Regions from separate parts of the Saccharibacillus sp. WB 17 genome, predicted to be linked through region 1. Evidence: a T-box and tRNA genes for the amino acid it is inferred to sense, from the RefSeq annotation. Region 1 holds a T-box; the other regions hold tRNA genes.
What was found. The T-box of region 1 lies ahead of leuS (leucine--tRNA ligase). A T-box ahead of a tRNA ligase gene usually reads a tRNA of that ligase, here a tRNA-Leu.
Positions count from the first base shown of each region.

Region 2: it has a tRNA-Leu gene. The T-box ahead of leuS (leucine--tRNA ligase) is inferred to sense a tRNA for this amino acid. The anticodon was not compared.
Region 3: it has a tRNA-Leu gene. The T-box ahead of leuS (leucine--tRNA ligase) is inferred to sense a tRNA for this amino acid. The anticodon was not compared.
Region 4: it has a tRNA-Leu gene. The T-box ahead of leuS (leucine--tRNA ligase) is inferred to sense a tRNA for this amino acid. The anticodon was not compared.

Region 1 is NZ_VPFK02000046.1:169,840-175,551, forward strand. Features, by position in the region: gene FTE24_RS21770 (DUF1349 domain-containing protein) at 1-244, opposite strand, end outside; gene FTE24_RS21775 (MFS transporter) at 430-1,566, shown strand; gene FTE24_RS21780 (HEAT repeat domain-containing protein) at 1,740-2,816, opposite strand; T-box leader at 2,944-3,201, shown strand; gene leuS (leucine--tRNA ligase) at 3,261-5,712, shown strand, end outside.
Region 2 is NZ_VPFK02000041.1:88,774-94,485, forward strand. Features, by position in the region: gene pepV (dipeptidase PepV) at 1-483, opposite strand, end outside; gene FTE24_RS18665 (PAS domain S-box protein) at 555-3,137, opposite strand; tRNA gene FTE24_RS18670 (tRNA-Leu) at 3,298-3,381, opposite strand; gene FTE24_RS18675 (hypothetical protein) at 3,545-4,036, shown strand; gene FTE24_RS23350 (hypothetical protein) at 4,211-4,492, opposite strand; gene FTE24_RS18680 (hypothetical protein) at 4,628-4,957, opposite strand; gene FTE24_RS18685 (xanthine phosphoribosyltransferase) at 5,049-5,621, opposite strand.
Region 3 is NZ_VPFK02000014.1:37,622-43,333, forward strand. Features, by position in the region: gene FTE24_RS06080 (hypothetical protein) at 1-574, opposite strand, end outside; gene FTE24_RS06085 (thiol-disulfide oxidoreductase DCC family protein) at 737-1,210, opposite strand; gene FTE24_RS06090 (hypothetical protein) at 1,394-1,666, opposite strand; gene FTE24_RS06095 (organic hydroperoxide resistance protein) at 1,848-2,270, opposite strand; gene FTE24_RS06100 (glutathione peroxidase) at 2,441-2,920, shown strand; tRNA gene FTE24_RS06105 (tRNA-Leu) at 3,050-3,132, opposite strand; gene FTE24_RS06110 (urease accessory protein UreF) at 3,451-4,101, shown strand; gene FTE24_RS06115 (helix-turn-helix domain-containing protein) at 4,174-4,560, opposite strand; gene FTE24_RS06120 (hypothetical protein) at 4,731-5,009, shown strand; gene FTE24_RS06125 (hypothetical protein) at 5,006-5,281, shown strand; tRNA gene FTE24_RS06130 (tRNA-Leu) at 5,303-5,385, opposite strand; tRNA gene FTE24_RS06135 (tRNA-Lys) at 5,448-5,523, opposite strand; tRNA gene FTE24_RS06140 (tRNA-Glu) at 5,528-5,599, opposite strand.
Region 4 is NZ_VPFK02000042.1:93,366-99,077, forward strand. Features, by position in the region: gene FTE24_RS19120 (hypothetical protein) at 171-908, opposite strand; gene FTE24_RS19125 (LamG-like jellyroll fold domain-containing protein) at 1,266-3,803, shown strand; gene FTE24_RS19130 (helix-turn-helix domain-containing protein) at 4,041-4,268, shown strand; tRNA gene FTE24_RS19135 (tRNA-Leu) at 4,347-4,430, shown strand; gene FTE24_RS23365 (MarR family winged helix-turn-helix transcriptional regulator) at 4,625-5,269, shown strand; gene FTE24_RS19145 (MATE family efflux transporter) at 5,542-5,712, shown strand, end outside.

The DNA of each region.
Region 1 (5,712 bases):
CGGAATCGTAGACGTCTTTGAAGTCGTGTTCGACTTTGACCCGCATCACAAAATCGCCTTCCGCTTCCGTGTAAAAGAAAGGAGCGTTCGTGAGCGATTCGGGAGTCGTCCCTTCTTCGGAAGCATTCCCATGATTGCAGAAAAAATCGCTGTTCGCAGGAGCTTCCAGAACGATTCGATGCTCTTCGAAACGGATCTTGCTTTCGTTCAACCAGCGGAAATGTTGGAAATCGGACGGATTCAAACAAAATTCCTCCTTTATGTAATTCGGATTGGAGAAGCTTCCCCTCAAGGAACGTTTCTCTCTATGATTATACCCTCTATTATGATAGTTTGGATTTCGGACCGAACATCAAACGGAGGGGAGCGGAAATTCCGAATACCTGTCGGTCCATATTCGGAGTTTCTTCGTGAAGAACTATGATTACTTTGCTGCTTATTATGATTTATTTGGCTTTTATCGGCTTGGGTCTGCCCGATTCGCTGCTTGGCAGCGCCTGGCCGGTCATGAAGTCGGACTTGAACGCGACGACGGAAATGGCGGGCCTCGTCCCGTTCGTCGTCTCGCTGTGCACGGTCGCGTCCAGCCTGCTGGCGAACAAGCTGCTGTACCGGTTCGGCACGGGCAAAGTGGTCGCGTGCAGCCTGCTGTCGACAGCGCTTGCGCTCGTCTGCTACGCGCTTGTGCCGAACTTCGCACTGCTGCTTGTCGGCGCGGTGCTGCTCGGATTCGGGGCGGGCGCGGTCGATGCGGCGCTCAGCAATTACGTGGCGCTGCACTTCAAAGCCAAGCATATGAGCTGGCTGCACTGCTTCTGGGGGATCGGCGCGACGGCCGGTCCGCTGGTGATGGCGGCGCATCTGCGCGGCGGCGAAGACTGGCGCGGCGGATTCATGACGGTCGCGCTGATCCTGCTGGGGCTCGTCGCCGTGCTGCTGCTGGCGCTGCCGCTGTGGAAAATATTCGAGAGCCGCGTACAGCCGGAAGAAGAAGAGCCCAAGTACATGAGCGGCCGCGAAGCTTCCCGTATTCAGGGAGTCAAGCCCGCCATGCTCGTGATGCTGCTCTATAACGGTTCGGAGACGGCAATCGGCTTATGGGCGGCGTCTTATCTGATCGCCGGCAAAGGGTTGGCTGTCAACGAAGCCGCGGCGTATTCGTCGCTGTATTTTATCGGCATCATCGTCGGCCGCGTCCTGTCGGGCTTTTTGTCCGAACAGCTATCCGCCAAACGGCTGATCCGCTACGGCATCCTGATCGGCGCTGCGGGGTTGATCGTATTAATCGGTTCTTCGAGTCTTCTGCTGGCGGGAGTCGGATTGTTCGTGCTCGGCTTCGGCGGCGCGCCGATCTATCCGAGCCTCGTGCATATGACGCCGGAACGATTTGGCAAAAAAGCTTCGCAAAGCGTCATCAGCCTTGAAATGGCGAGCGCGTATACCGGTTCCACCGTCATTCCGCTGCTCGTCGGCCTCGTCGTCGGATCGCTTGGCATGGCGATGATGCCGGTCGTCATCCTGATCCTGTTCGCGGGGATGTTCGTCTCGTCGGTGTTGGTGCGCTGACTCCGGGCAGCGGGCCATACTCCCCGCCGCTGCGCCCGGCGCGTGCCGCTTGCCCGACAGCAAAAAGAGCAGACCGCGGTCTGCTCTTTTTGCTTGGCGTATTCGGCTTGGGCTTGGCGCGTTCCCGGCCGATGTCGGATTCGCCGGGGGCCAGGGGAGTATCACGTTAGTGTTTAACGCTGCAATTTCTTCGCCCGTTCTTCGTCTTCGGCCGCGATCTCGCGGCGCCATTCGTCGAGCTCGGGCAGCAGGCGGCCCATCATGACGCAGCAGGCGTAGACCGACTCTTTCAGTTCGACGTAGTCTTTGTCGTAGCCGATCTTCACGAGTTCCTGCACGACCGGCAGCGCCTGCTCGGAGCCGAGGCGGCACAGGCCGTCGGCGAGTTTGGCGATGCGGGTGAAATGGTCTTCTTTTTCAAGCAGGGCAATCAAGGCTTCTTCGGCGGACGGCAGCAGGATACGCGACAGAATATCGACGATGCCGAGCAGCAGGAAGCCGTCTTTTTCCTCGGCGTACATCTGTACCAGCTTCTCGACCACTTCTTCGCTGCCGACGCGAACGAGCGCATCGGCGGCCTGTTCGGCCACGAGATCGTTGTCGGACTTGAGCGCGTCGTAGAACAGCGGCAGCGCGTACGCGATCTTCAATTTGCCGGCCGCCTGCATCAGGTACACCGTGCGGACGGATGCCGGGTCTTTGGTGTACTGTTCCTGCAGTTCGTCCATCGTCTCGCGCGGCTGCAGCATCTCGCGTTCGATCATTTCGCCCAGCAGCAGATCGAGCGTATCGTAGTCGATCTCGCCGTAATCGAGGCCGCTGTTTTTTTGCGTTTCTTCATTAAAAAGACGGCGGACCCATTCGTCGGTCAATTCCGATACGCGCACGCGCTCGGCCGCTTCGCCTTGCCAGTCTTCGTCCAGCTCCCGGATCGCCGCCAGATGGGGCTTGAGCAGTTCCGGGCTGCTGCCGAGCAGCATGCGGGACAGGAAGAGGCGCGCGTTGCCGGTCACGAGATTCGCTTTGAGCAGATGGAGCATCGCCTGTACCGTGATTTTGGTCTGCGGAAAAGCCGCGGCGCGGTGCAGATACACGTCTTCTTTGCGCGGGGCGGCGACCAGTTTCTCCAGTACCAGCGCGGAGATGTCCTGCGGGTATTTATACGTCTCGGCCAAAAACCGGATCGCCGCGTTGCTGACGAGCGGGTCGGCGTGCGTGATAAACGGTTTGACCTGTTCGGGTGTGAACATATGAAAATTCCTCCTCAAGTGCTTCGAGTGCGCCTACCAGTATACCACAGCTTGAGAGCGGAAGGCGCGGAGTCATTGACTTTTTGCGTTTGTTTTCTATATAATAGGGGCATTGCACAGGTAAAAAAACTCGTCGATGATGAGGAGCAGTAGGCAGCGGTACGTTTCCAAGAGAGTCGGCGGATGGTGGAAGCCGGCAGCGAACCCTGTACGAACTCGCCTCGGAGATATGCGGCAGAATGCGGCACGTCCGGTATGACCGGCATGCGCGCGGTAAGTCGCATCGGCTCATCCCCGATAACGGATGCTTAAGTGAGCGGCAGCAGAGAACATTCGGCCGCTAACTAGGGTGGTACCACGGGAAGCAGCGCCTCTCGTCCCTAGCGTCGTTGACGCTGGAGACGGGGGGCTTTTTGATTTCAGAAGCGAAGGGGACAGATGACGATGAGCGAAAGATACGAGCAGGGAAGCGGTCCGCAAGGTTACCGCGCCCAGACGATCGAACCGAAATGGCAGCAAAAATGGGACGAGGAAAAAACGTTCAAAACAGACGACGCCGATCGTTCCAAACCGAAATTTTACGCGATGGACATGTTCCCGTATCCGTCCGGCGCCGGCCTGCACGTCGGTCACCCGGAAGGCATGACCGCCACGGACATCGTGTCGCGCTACAAACGGATGAAAGGCTACAACGTCATGCACCCGATGGGCTGGGACGCGTTCGGTCTGCCGGCCGAGCAGTACGCGATCGACAAAGGCGGCCATCCGCGCGAATTTACGATTCAGAACATCAACAACTTCCGCCGTCAGATCAAATCGCTGGGCTTCTCGTATGACTGGGACCGCGAGATCAGCACGACCGACCCGGAATATTTTAAATGGACGCAGTGGATCTTTATTCAGCTGTACAACAAAGGACTCGCTTACGTCGCCGAGATTCCGGTGAACTGGTGTCCCGCGCTCGGTACGGTGCTGGCGAACGAAGAAGTTATCGACGGCAAAAGCGAGCGCGGCGGCCATCCGGTCATCCGCAAGCCGATGCGTCAGTGGATGCTGAAAATTACCGAATATGCCGACCGCCTGCTGGAAGATCTGGACGAACTGGATTGGGCGGAAAGCATCAAGGACATGCAGCGCAACTGGATCGGCAAGTCCAAAGGCGCGGAAGTGACGTTCCAGGTGGAAGGTACGAACGAGTCGATCGACGTGTTCACGACCCGTCCGGACACGCTGTACGGCGCGACGTACTGCGTGCTGGCGCCGGAGCATCCGCTCGTGGACGTCATTACGACCGAGCACGAAAAAGAAGCGGTCAAAGCGTACCAGGAAAAAGCTTCGCATAAAAGCGACCTGGAGCGGACCGACCTGAACAAAGACAAAAGCGGCGTGTTCACCGGCGCTTATGCGGTCAATCCGGTAAACGGCGCGAAACTGCCGATCTGGATCGCCGATTACGTGCTGGCCGCTTACGGCACCGGCGCGATCATGGCCGTACCGGGCCACGACGTGCGCGACTGGGAATTCGCCAAGAAATTCGGCATTTCGATCATCGAAGTCGTCAAAGGCGGCGATATCGAACAAGAAGCGTATACGGGCGAAGGCGAACACGTCAACTCCGGCTTCCTCGACGGCCTGAACAAGGAAGACGCGATCGCGCGCATGATACAATGGCTGGAAGAAGGCGGCAAAGGCGCAGGCAAAACGACTTACCGTCTGCGCGATTGGCTGTTCAGCCGTCAGCGCTACTGGGGCGAGCCGATTCCGATTCTGCATCTGGAAGACGGCAGCATGAAGACCGTGCCGGAAGACAGCCTGCCGCTGCTGCTGCCGGAAATGGACGAGATCAAGCCGTCGGGCACCGGCGAATCGCCGCTTGCGAACGCGACCGACTGGGTCAACGTCATCGATCCCGAGACGGGCATGAAAGCCCGCCGCGAGACGAACACGATGCCGCAGTGGGCCGGCAGCTGCTGGTATTATCTGCGCTACCTCGATCCGACCAACGATCAGGAGCTGTGCAGCAAAGAGAAGCTGGATCACTGGCTGCCGGTCGATCTGTATATCGGCGGCGCGGAACACGCGGTTCTGCATCTGCTGTACGCAAGATTCTGGCATAAAGTGCTGTACGATCTCGGCGTGGTCAGCACGAAGGAACCGTTCCAGAAGCTGGTCAACCAGGGCATGATCCTCGGCCCGAACAACGAGAAAATGAGCAAATCGCGCGGCAACGTCATCAACCCGGACGAGATCGTGAACGAATACGGAGCGGACACGCTGCGCATCTACGAGATGTTTATGGGACCGCTGGAAGCGACCAAACCGTGGAACACGAACGGCGTCGAAGGCGCGCACCGTTTCCTGGCCCGCGTCTACCGCATGTTCGTCGACGACAACGGCAGCCTGAGCGTGAAAATTTCCGATACGGCAGCCGGCACGGACGAATTCAAGCGCACGTGGCACAAAACGATCAAAAAAGTGACGGAAGACATGGAAGCCCTGCGCTTCAACACGGCGATCAGCCAGCTCATGATCTTCACGAACGACGCGTACAAGCAGGAAGAACTGCCGCGCCAGGCGATGGTGGACTTCATTCAACTGCTGTCTCCGCTTGCGCCGCATCTCGCGGAAGAGCTGTGGGAAAAAGTCGGACGCGGCGACAGCCTGACCTATGCGGCCTGGCCGGCATTCGACGAAGCGTGGACGACGGAATCCGAAGTCGAGATCGTCGTGCAGGTAAACGGCAAAATCGTGCAGCGCGCCAACGTCCAGAAAGACTGGGACGCCAAAGCGCTGGAAGACCACGCGATGAGCCTGGAAAACGTGCAGAACGCGCTGGCCGGCAAAACGGTCCGCAAAGTGATCGCCGTACCGGGCAAACTGGTCAACATCGTCGCGA
Region 2 (5,712 bases), on a different contig from region 1:
GCGCATGCAGCTCATGCCGCTTTCTTCGTCGGTGCCGAAAATGAGGCGGACGTTTTTGGTCAGCGGAAGACCGAGCTCCTGCACGATCTTGAGACCGTACAGGGCGGCGATCGTCGGCCCTTTGTCGTCGATCGCGCCGCGCGCGTACAGCTTGCCGGCGCGAATCGAAGGCTCGAACGGGGGACTGGTCCACGTACCGGTCGCCGGCACGACATCCACGTGGCCGAGAATGCCGACCGTCGTCTCCGGATCGAAATCGCCGTACTGTGCATGCCCGGCGTAACCGTCCACATTTTGGACGTCCAGTCCCATTTGCTCCGTCAATTCCAGCATGTAGTCGAGCGCTTCCGCAATCGCGGCTCCCATCGGGCGCTTGCGCGACATCGTGGCCGGATCTTTGACGCTTTGGATTCTAAGCAGGCCGTCCAGGTCGCGCAGCAGGTCTTCCCGCCGGGCTTCCGCTTCTTTTTGCCAATCGATCATCTTTCCTTGCCTCCTCATGGGTTCTTGCCGTCTGTCGATCTATGAGCTTCACTTTTTATTTTACCACTATTTTATTCCGATTGCCGAATATGCCGCTCCGCTTCATGCAGCAGCTCCGCCAGCCGTTTCGCGTCGATCGGTTTGTTCATGTATTCGTCCATGCCGGCGTCCAGGCAGCGCTGCCGGTCGCCCTGCATCGCGTTCGCGGTAACCGCGACGATATAAGGGCTGCCCCACGCCGGGGGCTGTTCGCGAATGCGGCGCACCGCTTCGAATCCGTCCATCCGCGGCATGCGTACGTCCATCAAAATGACGTCGTAGCGTCTCCGGGCCACGGCTTCCACCGCTTCCTGGCCGTCGCGGGCCAGATCGGATTCGTAGCCGAGGCGGCCGAGCAGCCGTTCCATCACCAGTTGGTTGACCCGGTTGTCTTCGGCGACGAGCACGCGCAAAGCGACCGGCTGCTTCGCCGGAAGAGGCAGCGACGAGAGATCGTCCGCAGGGCGCTGATCGAAGTCCGGCAGGGTCGCCTCGATCGTAAAATGGAACACCGATCCTTCGCCCGGTTTGGAACGGACCCCGATTTCGCCGTCCATTAGCTCGATCAGCCGCTTCGTGATCGCCAGGCCGAGTCCGCTTCCTTCGGACTTGCGCGTCATGAAATTGTCCAGCTGATAAAAAGGATCGAACAGATACTGCGTCTGCTCCTGCGGAATGCCCACGCCGGTATCCCGAATACGGAACACGAGGCGAAGATGTCCTTCCCGCTCACTTCGCTCGCTGTCGACCGAGACGAATACGCCGCCTTTTTCCGTGTATTTGATCGCGTTTCCGACCAGATTGATCAAAATCCGGCGCAGCTTGTTCGGGTCCGCGACGACGATCTCCGGCACGCGCGGCGCTACCGACAAGCCCAGTTCCAACTGTTTGTCCCTGGCATCGGCCAGCAGGATGTCGAACGAACGCGCCACGTCTTCGCGCAGATTCATCGGTTCGTTTTGCAGTTCGGTCTTGCCCGCTTCGATCTTGGAAAAATCGAGGATATCGTTGACGATCCCGAGCAGCGAATCGCCGCTGCGGCGGATCACTTCCACGTACTCGCGCTGTTCGTCGTTCAATCCGTCGGTCTCCAGCAGCAGCTGCGTCAGCGCGATGACCCCGTTCATCGGGGTGCGGATCTCGTGGCTCATCACGGCCAGAAATTCGCTTTTGGCCTGGTTCATCTCTTCGGCCGTCTGCTTCTCGATCAACAGCCGCTTGTGTTCGGTAATGTCTTTGGCCAAAATGTAGCAGCCGACGTGTTCGCCGCCGACGATGATCGGGGCGGTCGACGTCAGCACTTCGGACTCGCTTCCGTCGGCGCTCCGAATCCGGATCGAAGGATGGATCGTTTCTTCGCCGATCGCCGCTTCGCGCAAAATGTCTTCCAGCGTCCCTTCGGACATCCACTCGGCGAACAGGCGGCCGATCATGTCTTCGGTCTTCAATCCCGTCAGGCTCTGCGCCGCCGGATTCGTGTTGATGACCCGGCCTTCCCGGTCGATCGAAAAGACGGCGTCGTGGTTATGCTTCTTCAGCGACGTGTACCGTTCGATCGACTCCCGCAGCCGGCGATCCGAATTGCGGAAATCGGTAATGTCGCGATAGATGATCGCGCAGCCCGCCGGCTTGTCGGCGTCGCCGAGCGCGAACGAGGTCAGCAGCAGGTCGAGCGGTTCGCCGATCCGGGTTCGGGCCGTCGCTTCGATCTGCCTGGCCCGGCCGATCCCGATGCCCGATTCCTCCGCCGCCTCTTTGACGGACGGCAGGTCCAGCCAATGGTCCGTCACGCCGTGCAGGCCGATCCGATCCCGCAGCTGCCGTTCGCCGCGCCCGACGAATTCCGCGGCGGGCCAGCCGAATATCCGCTCGAAAGCTTCGTTGACTTTGACCAGCCGGCCCGCTTCGTCGAACAGCGCAACCGGATCGAGATTGTTCGCGATAATCCGCTCCAACTGCCGGGCGCTCGCTTCCGAGCGCTCCTGCGCGTCGCGGTGGCGCTCTTCCTGTTCGTGCTGTGCGGACAACGAAGGGAACAAAGCGCCGGCGCTCCGCCCGGACAGATCCGTGTCGGAGAGCTCGTCGTCGGTCATGACATAGTCATGGCTTCTCAGCAGCTTGATCTGGAGCGCGGCGCTGAGCGAGCCGCTTCGGTAAGCGCACACCGACAGCAATCCGGCATTGTGCACCGTCCGTTCGGACAGTTCTTCGAAATGTTCCAGTTCGCTCTCGACGCTGTGCTCGCTGTCCCAGGCGATTTGCGCCCACGTCCGCATACCGCCCGTGTTCCCTTCGTAAGGCGCCAGCAGTTCCCCGGAATGCTTCACGACCGTTTTGTAATCGAAGCTGCCGTGCGAAGCGTAGAACTCGTCCGCGTCCACGTAGACGATCCGCGCCCGTTCTTCTTCGCTCAGCATCGGCGCCGCGAGTGCCCGAATATGCCCGAGCTGCTCGCGGTGGTCGATCATAATCGTCAACCCGCCGCCCTGTGCGCCCGAGACCGCATAGGCGGCCGCATTGCGCGCATACTCGTCGGCATCGTCGTACAAATATAAAATATGTCCGCCCGCAGACACATTGACCATCCGGTTCAGTTCCATGATGCGTTCACTCATTGTGTCCTCCGCGATTTGTGTAAAATTTTAGTTTCTTCTATTATACGACAAAGGAATCGACGAAAGACGACGAAATCCTCTGCCAGCCTGTTAAAAATACGCATAAAAAAAGACCCGAATCCTCTGCCGAAGCATTGAATACGGGTCTCGTCCTTAGTGATGCGGTCGAGAGGACTCGAACCTCCACGGGGGTTAGCCCACACGGACCTGAACCGTGCGCGTCTGCCAATTCCGCCACGACCGCTCATTCACATTGTCGCCTGCTAGCAGCGACAAGATAGATCATAGCATGCCCCCGCCGCGCAAGTCAATCTTTTTCAAAAAAAGATCCGGTGTTCGCTTGCGCCCGTACATACGTTCGGTTATAATAAAAACAGAACATAAGTTCCTACAAGGTGGTGAAGCGCATGACCGCTGTACAGACGACGCGCGACGAACTTTCGCTGATCAAGAGCTATTTGCTGCTGACGCATATTTTAAAAGTTTTCGAGGATGATGCCAAGAAACTGGAATCCGACGCCCCGATGCAGGCTTCTCCTTTATATACCGAAATGATTCGCGGCGCTTCCCGATGCGTGGCCGTGCTGCTGTCCGGTGTGCGCAAGGAATTCAAGAAACGCCATATCCGGATCTGCGAAGTCACGCATACCGAACGCGGCGTCGATACCGATTACCTCTGCCGCGGACTGCACGGCACGCTGCATATCGACGCCGAGCCTTTCCGGCGCGAATCCGACCTCAGAATGCGGGCGTACATGGGCCTGGAAGTCGCTCCGATCGTGACCGATTCCGGCCGTCTATCCGCGCCGCCGGTGCGCACGTACGGCGGACGCCAGGCTGCCGGAAGCCACAGCCCGAACCCGGCTTCCCGTCCGCCCCACACCGGAAAATACGCGTAAATTTGTCCCCCTCTCTCCCCGGAGTCGATCTGCAGCGCCTCCCCCGGCATGCGGACGGCCCACCGGGATTCATATATTCATATCAGATTCGCCTCACGCATCATTGAATAAAGCCCGCTGTATCCGGTACGTACCGGATACGGCGGGCTTTTTCGATTGGCTTATTCCGCTGTCTTATTCCGACACGTCCGGCCGGGGCTCGGCAGCATCGTCTGCCGGGTTCCCGGAACTTGCGGAATCTTCGGCCAGCAGGTCGATCCGTTCTTCTTTGGAAGGCTGGATGACGTAATTGCGATCGAGCTTGACGACGTTGCGGTTGGGACGACGGATCAGCACCTGCTTATCGTCCCAGGCCACGACGATGCCGCGAATATCGTTTTCTTTGAGACCGTCGCGCACGACCCGGACTTTTTCGCCGGAGATCCGAAACGCGTTTAATTGTTCGTCGCTGAGCATGGTGATGCCTCCTTCGGTATGGGGGTAGACAATCGGCAAAACGGCCGCCAATCGAAAAATCCCGCTCGCGCAGCAGGCGCGAACGGGACGGTCTGAAGAGCGGCGTGACAATCTCGGAATCGGACGGAATCGATGTTAACGCTGGGCGTGTTCTTTCGAATCCGTACTCTCGAACCAGAAGTCGAGCACTTTGGCCGACATGACGCGCTGTTCGATATATTCGACCTGCTGCGGCGTGAACTCTTCTCTCCACGGGAAAGACAGTTCTTCGCACAGATCGGCAAGCGTAAGAAGTTCGGACCACGCTACGTATCGCTTGTACCAGAAAAATTGGGGATGTTCGATCATATAGGGATAAAGGTCATCAAATTCCGTATGCTTGCAGTCGAGTGCTCGCTCGAAATGCACCTTGGCCTCGTTGACTTTTTTGATGAAAAATTCGCTGTTTACCGCTTGATCGCTCATTTTACTCTTCCTCCTCTCCCTACTTACCATACATTATACGTAACATTATCGGAGGGGTAAAGCGGGAAGTTTAGCTTTTGTCCAAATTCCCTCAGTCCGCAAAAACGACTCCGTCTTCGCCCAGCGACTGGATACGCACGAGCGATTCCACCCGGATTCCCTGGTCCCGCAGACTCTGCGCGCCGGACTGGAAACATTTCTCCACGACTATTCCAGCGCCCACGAGCGTCGCTTCACCCGAATGGATAATCTTGACGAGGCCGCGCGCGGCGTCGCCGTTCGCGATAATGTCGTCAATCAACAAAATCCGGTCTTCTTTTTTAATAAACCGTTTGGGCAGCATCAAATCGGTGACGATTCCTTTTGTAAAAGAAGGCACGCGTTCCACGTAGGAATCCGGGTCGGCCAGCAGCGTTTTTTTGCGGCGCGCGAACACCATCGGCACGCCAAGCTCCAACGCGACGGCAAAAGCGACCGCGATACCGGACGATTCCACCGTAACGACTTTGGTCACCTGCTCCGAAGCGAAGCGCGACGCGAAAGCCCGCCCCATGTCCATCGTCAGGGCCGGATCGACCTGATGATTCAAGATCGCGTCCAGCTTCAGCACCTGCTGCGAGGCGATTACGCCTTCGCTTTTGATCCGTTCTTTTAACTCTTCCACAGCCTCAATCCTCCCGATTCGGCATTTTCACGCGTTTTCGTAAAAATAGCATTTTGTTTATCTTTTTTCAAGGTCACGCGTCATGTCAACC
Region 3 (5,712 bases), on a different contig from region 1:
CCGTTCTCAGCTCGTACAATAGCCCGGGCAGTCCGCTTTCGCTGCCGGCTCCCCGGAATGACGCCGCGCTGTCCCACGTCTCCAGATTGAGGTAAAATACGCGTAGTCCCCGGCCGCCGAGCTGCTTGGCCAGATTCAGCGCGACCGCCGTCTTGCCGACTCCGCCCGCGGCCGAATGCACGGCGATGACCTGCGCTCCGGCTTGCGAGGCGCTTCCCGCCGCCTGCGCCGTTCCGGCCAGCTCCAACACCGCCGTCAGCAGCCGGTTCAGCGGCTGGAAAGCGTGCAGCACCGGCCCTCCCAGCGCCGCGCTGTCGGCTTCTCCGCTGCCCAACCCCAACACCGCCCACGGCACGCCCCGGCTGCTGTCCCCCTGCAGCCACGGCGCCAGAAACGCCGGTTCGCCCAGCACGAAGTCCGGGCGGTCCAACGCCATTGCGGACAGAAAAGCGTCAAGTTTCGAAAAAGCCCGCACGCTGACGCGTTTGGCGAATTCCCCGGTGCGTGCATACAGCAGAAACGGTTCGATATACCGTTCGTCCGCGGCGGCCAACGTAATCCGCACATTCCGCATCGATTTCATCTCCTCCTTGTCCAGCAAACACAAAAAAAGCACCGCTCGCAGACGGGCCTGAATCGGCCAATCCGGAGCGGTGCTTCCGCCGTGTTCCTGTTATTTGTCCTCACAATAGCATAGCGCGATCAAGCAGGCAAGACCTATTTTGCGCTTTCATATTTACGCCTGCCCCGCTCCCGTATCCAGAAACCGTTTGCGTACGCTGGGCGGCGGAATCGGGCACGTATCGTCTTTGCCGAACCAGCGGTAGCGGTTGCGGGCGATATAGCGGTAGACGGCGTTGCGCAGCGGGCGCGGCACGACGATCAGCGCGTACAGCAGCGGCCACGGAAAACGCAGGCGGCGCGCGATGCGCAGAGCGGCGGCGGAGCGCACGTATCTGCGTCCGTTTTCGATCAGGACGAGCGTGTTCGGTTCGCCGGAGTCTTCGAAGCCGGTTCCGCCGGCCAGTTCCTTGCCGAGGTCCGATTGCAGCGAAGCGAATTCAAAAGTGCCTTTCGGATCGCGGGCCACGATAAATCGCACCGCTCCCTGGCAAAAATGGCAAACGCCGTCGATCAGTACGATATGCGGTTCATCTGTCCGTACGGCCGATTTCTCGGCCGTTTTACTGTCGGGGTTCCAGGTAGTCACACTGCTCAAGATGATCGCCTCCAGTCCAAAATGAATGCTTTTCCTTCAGGGTGTCTTATGAATTGTTTAACCGTCTGCGCCGCGTTGAACCGCTTTTGATCCAATCCGGCGTTCGGCGCCGAAGATCGGTTCCTATCAAAAACAGCGGACGCACGGGGGTTATCCCGTACGTCCGCTGTCCGATTACGCGAGCAGTTGTTCAATTCTTCCGTCACGCAGCTGCGCGTCGAGTTCGCCCTTGAACTTCTCGAAGCAGTTGCAGATATAGTCCTTGCGGCAGATCGGGCATGGGGTCTTGAGCAGGCGGCTGATATGAGTCAGCTTCCACTCCGGATAACGATTATAGAAGACGCGGCACATTGTGCCGTCTTCCAGATGCACGACGTACTCGTACAATCCGTCCTTGTCGTTGCTTCCGGCCTTATCTACATTTACCACAGTCGGTCTGTAAGCCATATTCGTATCACCCGTTATTCTTAGTCTCGTCATAGGATGCAATCTTCACCCACGGCGCGTGCTTATATAGCTTAATGAATTTCACCCTTCGTGTCAACCGCACGTCCGGCGCGACTTTGACGAAAAAAAGCCGGAAAGACCCGCTCGCGGGACACTTTCCGGCTTCCGTTTCCGTTCGGACTTAGACGACGCTCAGTTCCACGTCCATGTTGCCGCGGGTCGCTTTGGAGTACGGGCAGAACGCATGCGCTTTTTCTACCAGATCTTTGGCTTTGTCGGGATCGAGTCCCGGAATGCGCACTTCCAGCTTGCCCGCAAGCTTGAATCCGCCGTCCGTCTCGTCTTTGCCGATATGGATATGGCACGTCACTTCGGTATCGGGAATATCGAGCTTTTCTTTGCGGGCGATGTTGGCCAGAGCGCTCTCGAAGCAGGCGCTGTAGCCGGCCGCGAACAGTTCTTCCGGGTTGGTGCCGGTGCCTCCGCCGCCTCCGAGCCCTTTCGGTACGGACAGCTGCAAATTCAGCGCTCCGTCCTCCGATTCGACGATTCCGCTTCTTCCGCCTCTGCGGGCCGTTGCTTTTGCCGTATATAAAGATTCCATAATATCGTCACTCCTTCTGTTCGTGTGAAATTTTAAAAGCATGCACTGTCTGTCAAACTATCTAATTTATAAAGCAAACAGAGACGAATGAAACGAAAGCGAATTGCAAAACTCAATTAAGTTGTTTACAATCAAAAAGAGAGTAATCATTTTAAGAGGAGGAATTCAATATGTCCGTATATGAATACGAAGCCCGCACGTCCAAGGGGGACGAAGTCAAGCTGTCCGATTACGCAGGAAAAGTGGTGCTCGTCGTCAACACCGCCAGCAAATGTGGATTTACGCCGCAATTCCAGGGCTTGCAGGATCTGTACGACAAATACCACGACCGCGGCCTGGAGATTCTCGGCTTCCCAAGCAACCAGTTCAAGGAACAGGACCCCGGCACCAACGAGGAAATCGCGGAGTTTTGCCAAGTGAACTACGGCGTCAAATTCCCGATCTTCGAAAAAGTGGACGTCAAAGGCGAAAACGCGCATCCCCTGTTCCAATATTTGAGCGACGAAGCGCCGGGTCTGATGGGTTCCAAATCGGTCAAATGGAACTTCACCAAATTCCTGATCGACAAAGAAGGCCGCCCGGTCAAACGTTTTGCTCCGCAAACGGCACCGGACCAGTTGGAGAAAGACATCGAAAAACTGCTCGGCTGAGTCGGGTCACCCCAAGCCAGAGTTCACAAGCCCTCGCGAACGCGCAGGGCTTTTCTGTGCATCGGCGGATCACGGAAAAATAAAAAAGCCTGCAAACCCCGAAAACGGGATCTGCAGGCTTCTTCGGTATGCGGTAGAGAGGACTCGAACCTCCACGGGTATACACCCACTACCCCCTCAAGATAGCGTGTCTGCCATTCCACCACTACCGCACGTCAAAGAGAGAATCAACTTCTATATCGTACCTAATTTCAAGCATACAGTCAACCACTTTTTCAAAAAAACTGAAAACCGATAAAAGATTTTAATTCGCGCACTTCTAAATGTTATATTATATAACTTAATGAGTCATTTAATTGAACTATTTTCCGGAAAATCGATCTTACTTCTTCATTTTTCTTGACCAAATACCGATATTCATGTAAAAATAAACAGCATAACGAACGAAAAACCTTTTCATATCCTAAAACCTAACATTTATATAACGCACAGAAATTCATCCACTTATCCCTTTAAGGAGGCGCAGCATCATGCACAGCGGACACAAGCTTCTCAGTTACATGACCCTGCTCGAAACGTCGTCCCCGTCGCCCGTCGGCTGCATTAAAGAGGATATGAACGGCAATCGCCTGAGCGGCGTCGAAGCTTTTGAAGAAGTGATGCGGTCGTATATCCATCCCCGATTGACGCATATCGAAGGACGCGCGATTGAAGATCTGTACGGCGCTTTCGCCCGCGGCGATTTCGAGACGGCGTTCCGCATCGACCGGAGCCTGCGCACCAAAACCTGTCCGAACGAAATCGATACCGAGATGCGCCGCTCCGGACGCAAAGTGCTGAAGCTGTCGAAATCGCTCTACCCGTGGATAAATTTCGCGCCGTTCGCGGAAGCGCTCCAGACCGGCCAAGCGTTCGGCTGCCTCCCGCTCTGCTATGCCTGGATCAATTTCAATCTGGAGATCGAACCCGAACAAGCGGTGACGGCTTATCTGTACCACCATACGACCTTGTACGTCGACCATTGCGCCCGCTTGTTGAGCCTGGACGACGTGACCCGGCGCAAACTGCTGATGCGAATGATCGACGACGCATCGGAGCGCTGGTCGCGCGCACGGACGACGACGGAGCCCGCTTTCATGTCCGCCGACGTTTACGGAACGCCTATCCAAAAAACGCTTTGAAGCTTATGCTTCAAAGCGTTTTTTCGTGCCGGGGCCGAAACGGATTTCCCCCTCCGTCCTCCCCGGCTCCCGCTAGTCTTCCCGATCCCGCGATTCCCCGCTGTCCGCCTCGCGGCTTCTCCGGTACGCGGCAAAAGCCATGTATTCGCGCATGAACGCTTTCTCTTCTTCGGTCAGTTCGTCCAGCTGGCAATCCGATTGCCCCAAACTTTCAAAAAAATAACGGCCGCCCGTTTCTTTGACTTCTTCGGGCTGCCATTCTTTGCCCGTCATCAGCCAATCCAGGCTTACCGAAAAATAGGCGGCGATCTCGATCAGTTTGTGCGTGCTCGGCGTGGATTTGCCTCTGCGCCAATCGCCCAAATTGCCCGCACTGATATTGAGGCGTTCGCCGAACGCCTTTTTGGTCATGCCGCTGCTCTTGATCAACTGCTCGATTCGTTCGTAGATCGACTGCAAACTGACGCCCTCCTCACGACCGCTTTTCGCTCATAATTACGCATTTGCGTATATTACCATTGAACGTTCACGTCTTTGCGTATATAATACGTTTTATGGTAAATGATCCCTTGTCCGTCTCTAATCGATTATAATTCATCCGTTTGCACATGAACAGGAGGAGCGATACGTTGCAGAGAAAAAAACCGATCACCCCGTTCGGTTGGGAAATCAAACGGCGTCTGGCGGAGCTCGAAATGGACCAGAAATCTTTTTGCGAGCTGTACGATATTCCGCCTTCCCGCCTGTCGAACCTGATCAACGGCAGCCGCAAAGCGGCCAAATACCGTAAACGGGTCTCCGAACTGCTGGACTTGTCCGCTTCTCCGACACCTTGTCAGACCCGACGCCCCGAGAGCGACTCTTTCCGCCCTTCGCAGACCGGCAGCGCAGGGAGGTTCGGCCGATGACGCCTTCCGCTTCGGACGATGCCCCAACGCCGCCCGTCCCCAGTCCGACTGCACCCTGGATCGTCATCTGTGCCCACTGCAGCCAAATCCGCCGTCCGGACGGCTGGCGGATTCCCGCGTTCGGCGAATGCAACGGCGCCGTGCTGACGCACGACATTTGCCCGGATTGCATCCGCGCGCTGTATCCCCAATACGCCTCCGTGGCGGACCGGCTTCATCGGGACGGCATGCTGCCGAATCCCTACGCACACAAAAAAGCGCAGACTCCGTAAGGAGTCTGCGCTTTTGTCGTATGCGGTAGAGAGGACTCGAACCTCCACGGGTATACACCCACTACCCCCTCAAGATAGCGTGTCTGCCATTCCACCACTACCGCATATTCAAACCGTTCGTCTTGCGAACGTTCATCACCATTTCTGTTAGAGGAGTAAAAAGAAATGGTGAGCCATGAAGGACTCGAACCTTCGACACCCTGATTAAAAGTCAGGTGCTCTACCAACTGAGCTAATGGCTCAAAGTGACCCGTAGGGGATTCGAACCCCTGTTACCTCCGTGAAAGGGAGGTGTCTTAACCCCTTGACCAACGGGCCTTATTGTCCTGCCGGCTCAGTGTTTCTCAACTGGGCACAAGTAAGAGTATAGCAAATGCAGCAGATAGATTGCAAGCTTTTTTTGAAAATATTTTTAAAAAGTTATTTGGGGT
Region 4 (5,712 bases), on a different contig from region 1:
CGCGCACGGCGCGGGAAAGACGCAGAAACGGAGTTGGAAAGGTGCGAAAAGCACCGAAAAAGGAGACGGGGAAATCCCCGTCTCCTTTTTGGCGCGTCCGCAGCATGGAGCGGCCGGGCGAAAAGCGGCCGCGTTTTGGCCACCCCGCGCCCCGCTTGCCCGCGCCCCGCTTACTCCTCCCCGTCCCCTCGGCCCGGCCGATGCGGCGGCGCTTCCGCGTCCGAATCCGAGTTCGGATTCGCAGGCTCGGCGGGCTTTTTTGTCGGCCCGACCGGAATGCCGATCCGATTCGCCGTTTCCATGCGCCGCAGGCGCCGATCTCTTTTTCGCTGTAGAAGAGGATCTGCTTTGGCCAGTTCCTCATACTGCTCCATCTGCTCCCGGTAATGCTGCTCGGTCTCGCTCGTCGAAGGCAGGAACGGCTCGTGGTTGTATCCGGTCCGTCTGCCGTAGCGCAGCATCTCGTAGATGATCATGCCGTTGTTCGGCTTGCCGTTCGTCGTGCGCATCGGAATGATGTCGAACAGAGCATAATAGAAAGCGTAAAAAATAAGCCGTTCCCAAAAGGTCTGCTGCGAATCGATGATCCCGTTCGCCAGCAGGGCGTTGAGGACAAAAGCGAGCGCCAGATTGACCAAGATCGGCCCGGCGTACAGGCAGGCGTAAGCGCCCCGGCTCTCGCGCCGGATCTCGTCGTAGGAGAACCAGCTGTACAGATGATAGTGGCGGCGCACGTCCAACACGCCGAGCTTGAACAGACGCGGCCCCGACCCCAACGTGATACGCGGATTGCGCACGCCGAACAGCAGGCTGCCGAGCAGGTAACCCGATTCGCGCAGAAAAACGACGACGGGCAAAATGATAAAAGCCGATACGATCAGCGAGATCAGATCCGCAAAACCGAACATGGAATCCGCTCCTTTGGCTTTTTTTTGCGTATTTGCATGTCTATACAATTTTTTTCGTTCTCTCTACTAATACCCGCTGCAAAAAAGGCTGAACAAACGGCAAGCAGCAGAAGATAAAGAAGAAGGTGAAACGAAGATTCATAAAATACGTTTTCGAATACAAAAAAGTTAACCTAAAGCGAGTTATATCGCAAAATAGCGTCCAAAACTAAATGTTAAGGCTTATTTAGTTAATGTTTTTGTTATTTATTTTCGAAAACAAGAAGGATACCGGCAAAGAACGGCGAAAAGATTAAAAGTATCTCTATGCAACCGCTATCATCCCGAATTCCATATCCGAAGGAGGAACATACGTACATGAAAAGCAACAAGTTTACCCGAAGTTCCGTACTGCTGCTGTCGCTCGCCCTGCTGGTGCCGGTCTCCGCCGGCTGCGGCCCCGATATGCGCGCCGCAGCGGCGGGAACGTCGTCCGATACGCCTCCGACATTCTCGAACGTCTCCGTGCACGATCCTTCCATCGTCAAGGACGGCGACACGTTCTACGTGTTCGGTTCGCATATCGATGCGGCGAAGTCGACCGACCTGATGCATTGGACTTCTTTTGCAAACGGTTACAAGACTCCGGGCAATGCCATCTACGGAGATCTGTCCAAAAACCTGGCGGGTTCGTTCGCATGGGCCGGAGAAAACGATTCGGACAGCAAAGGCGGCTTCTCGGTCTGGGCGCCGGACGTGTTCTGGAACAAGGACTACGTGAACAAAGACGGCTCCAAAGGCGCGTACATGACCTACTACAGCGCGTCTTCGACCTATATCCGCTCGGCGCTCGGCTTCGCGGTATCCAAGCAGATCGAAGGTCCGTACGAGTACGGCGGCACGGTCGTCTACTCCGGCTTTACGGAGAACGAAGCGTACGACAAAGACAGCAAAGTGAACAAAAAGTGGACCAGCACGCATATCGACGAACTGATCGGCGCAGGCAAGCTTGCCGGCGAGAAAGACGACTGGTTCAATGCGGACGGTTCGTACAACAACCAACAATATCCGAACGCGATCGACGCCGCCCTTTCCTACGATAGCCAAGGCAAGCTGTGGATGACGTACGGTTCGTGGTCGGGCGGCATTTTCCTGCTGGAGATCGATCCGAAGACCGGCCAACCTATTTTCCCGGGCAAAGACGGCACGACCAAGGACGGACGCCCGATCGACCGCTACTTCGGCACGAAGATCGCGGGCGGGTACGGCAAATCGGGCGAAGGCCCGTACATCGAATATAACAAAAGCACGCGCCAGTATTATCTGTACGTGACCTACGGCTGGCTGGGCGCGGACGGCGGCTATAATATGCGCGTATTCCGCTCCAAGAACATCGACGGCCCGTACACCGACTCGCTCGGTCAGAACGCGGTGCTGCCGGCGGCCACGGAGAATACCGAGATCGGCAACAAGCTGATCGGCAACTTCCTGTTCGAACGCGAAGCGGGCGATCCGGGCACGGGCGCCGGTTACGGATACGTCTCGGCGGGACACAACTCCGTCTACACGGACAAGAACGGGCAGATGTTCCTCGTGTTCCATACCCGTTTCCCGCAGCAGGGCGAACTGCACGAGCTGCGCATCCACCAGATGTTCATGAACAAGGACGGCTGGCCGGTCGTAGCGCCGTACCGGTATGGCGGAGAGACGCTGGACAAGGTGAAAAAAGACGGGATCGCCGGCGATTACCGCTACGTGAACCACGGCAAAGCCTATTCCGGCGCGATCGAGGAACCGGAGTCGATCACGCTCAATGACGACGGCACCGTCACGGGCGCGCTTGAAGGCAAATGGCGCAAAAACGCCGACAACAAAGCCAAGCTGACGCTCGGCGGCGAAGAATTCGACGGCGTCTTTCTGCGTCAGTGGGACCCGGTGTCGCAAACGAACGTCATGACGTTCACCGCGGTATCGGAGTCGGGCGAATCGGCGTGGGGCACACGCCTGGCCGATCTGAACGACGAGCAGGTCGTCGCGAACGTGGCGGCAGGCCTGACGCTCGGCGATACGAGCCGGGTCACCGCGGACCTGAAGCTGCCGACCGTCGGCAGCCGCGGCACGTCGATCGCGTGGAGCAGTTCCGAAGCAGGCGTCGTCTCTTCGACGGGCCAGGTGACACGTCCGGCCGAAGGCGAACCGGCCGGCCAGGCCGTGCTGACCGCGACGATCGCCAAAGGCAGCGTGAGCAGGGCGGTCACGTTCGACATTACCGTCGTGCCGTATGCCAATGCCGCCTTGACGGCTTCCTATTCGTTCGAGAACAACCTGTCCGACGGACAGGGCGCGTTCGCGGACGGCACCGTCACCGGCGACCGGATCGGCAAAGAAGGCGGCCGCGTCAGCTACGCGGACGGCGCCGCCGGACAAGCGCTCGTATTGGACGGCGCTTCCGGCGTGAGCCTGCCAAGCAACCTGATCGGGAGCGCGTCGTATTCCGTCTCGCTCTGGGTGAAGCCCGAGCAGCTCACGTCCTTCACGCCGACGTTCTTCGGCGCCAAAGACGAGACGCATTGGCTGAGCCTGCTGCCCAAAGGCTCGGTCGGCGACCAGACGATGCTCTGGTCCGGCAGCGCCAGTTGGTACGACGGCGTGACCGGCACGAAGATTCCGGCCGGCACCTGGTCGCATTTGGCGTTCTCGGTCGACAAAGGCACGTTGACCGTGTACGTGGACGGCGAGCGCAAGTTTTCCGGCACCGGCTTCCCGGACCTGTTCACGGAAGGCGCGAACCGCACGTTCGCGCTGGGCGTAAACTGGTGGGACGCCGCGTTCAAAGGCCAACTGGACGAATTGAACGTGTACGCAGGCGCGCTGACGCCGGAGCAGGCGGCAGCTTTGGCCCGGCCGGCGAAGTAAATCGCAGAAGCCAATTGAAGTAAAAGTTAGAAGTGAACAGTAGAAGGAAATAGTGGAACGCCGCCGGAACACTTGGGAAGCTTGAGCTTTCAGTGCAAAAACGCGAACGAAAACAGGAAGGAACAGGCAGCCGTTCCTTCCTGTTTTTTTATTTAACCCTTTAGATCGCCGCAGTGTGGTATAATAGAGAGATTCATACCCGAGCGTTCACATTTTCCTAAACAGGAGGTCGATCTATTGAGTACATTCCAGGATTGGAATCTAAAGGTCAAAAAGACGTTCAACGCGACAAGCAACGAACAGGTGCTGACGGTTACGGAAGCGGGCAGCCTGCTGGGCCTGACCAAGGATCAGATGAAAGTATACGTGGACAAAAACAAGCTGACCAAGGTACCGATCATGCGCAGTACCCATCGTTATCTCGTGCTTGAACAGGAAATTAACGAGATTCTCAAAAAAGTTTAACAAGAATGCTTGTCAACTTCTTCGGATCGTGATATATTATTTCTTGTGCTCGCGAGGTAATCGCAGCCATCAAGATATGCGGTCGTGGCGGAATTGGCAGACGCGCACGGTTCAGGTCCGTGTGGGCTAACCCCCGTGGAGGTTCGAGTCCTCTCGACCGCATCCCTTTTAAGAAAAGGTCCGAACTTTCGATGGATAATCGAAGGTTCGGGCCTTTTTTTGCGTGGTCAGACGTTTGACAGTCAGACCCCCGACGGTTATAGTCTTGACATAGTTAGCCTTCTAACAGTATGAGGATCTACAGTATAAGGATCTAACCTTACAATCCGCAAGCACCCGGGAAGGGGCGATCGAGCATGAGCGACAAAGACGGACCTTCGAAAAAAACGAAAAAGTCCAAAAGCGAGAAAAACGCCGCCAAAGCGAAAAAAGCCAAACAGGCAGAGCTGGCTGCTCTGGAAAAGGCCGGCGGTGCAGACTCTCCGGATGGGAGCGATCCCGCGGCAGAGCCGTCTGCGGCGCATTCGCCTGAACCGGCGGGACGCGCGGACGAGTCCGGCGGGGAAACGGGCGATGGAGCGGAAGCGGCGACGCCGGTGTCGGATCTGCTGCGCGAGATCGGGACGAAGCTCAAGTCGGCGTCTGACGGCCGGCTGGCCGAGCTCGGCATGAACGCGCAGCAGGGGCAGATGCTCGGCTACATCTATCGGTTCCGGGAAGACGGCATCATCCAGACCGAGCTGGCCAAGCATTTTAACCGGACCGGCGCAAGCGTCAGCAGCATGCTGCAGGGGCTGGAGAAGAAAGGGTATGTGAAGCGGATCGTGCCCGAAGGCAACGAGCGCCAGAAAAAGGTGTACGTGACGAAGAAAGCGAAAGCGCTGATTCCGGAATTCGACCGCATGTTCGTCGAACTCGAACAGCGGATCACGGCAGGGCTGAAGCCGGAAGAAGCGGAAGCGCTGCATGCGCTGCTGGAGCAGGTCAAATCGAGGCTGTAACCCGCGTCCCGCAAGCGGATAGCAGAGATTTCCGCGTGTCCGAACGCCTTGTCCTTTGCGCGGAATCGTGATATATTTGCACACGTGGCGGAACTGACCCAGGGTCGCACGCGGCTTGTTGCAAGCCGATTTCGCGGGCGGGATGCCGCTTCGGCATCCGCAAGGAACGATTACGAGAAGTCAGTCACGCCCTACGGCCGCATCGGCGAGCAGGGCGTTTTTGTGTTTGGCACAAGCAAGCGGTCAAAATACGTGAAAAAGAAGGGTTGGAGATGGCGGAAAGCGGCATACGAACGGGATGGGGCGTCAGGCTTCTGGAGAAATATTTGTCGGGCCGGTCGATCGATTACAGGCAGATCATCGGGCTGTTCGTCCCGCTGCTCGTCGATCAGGTGTTTATCGTCGGGCTGCATATGATCAACACGGCGATGATCAGTTCGGCG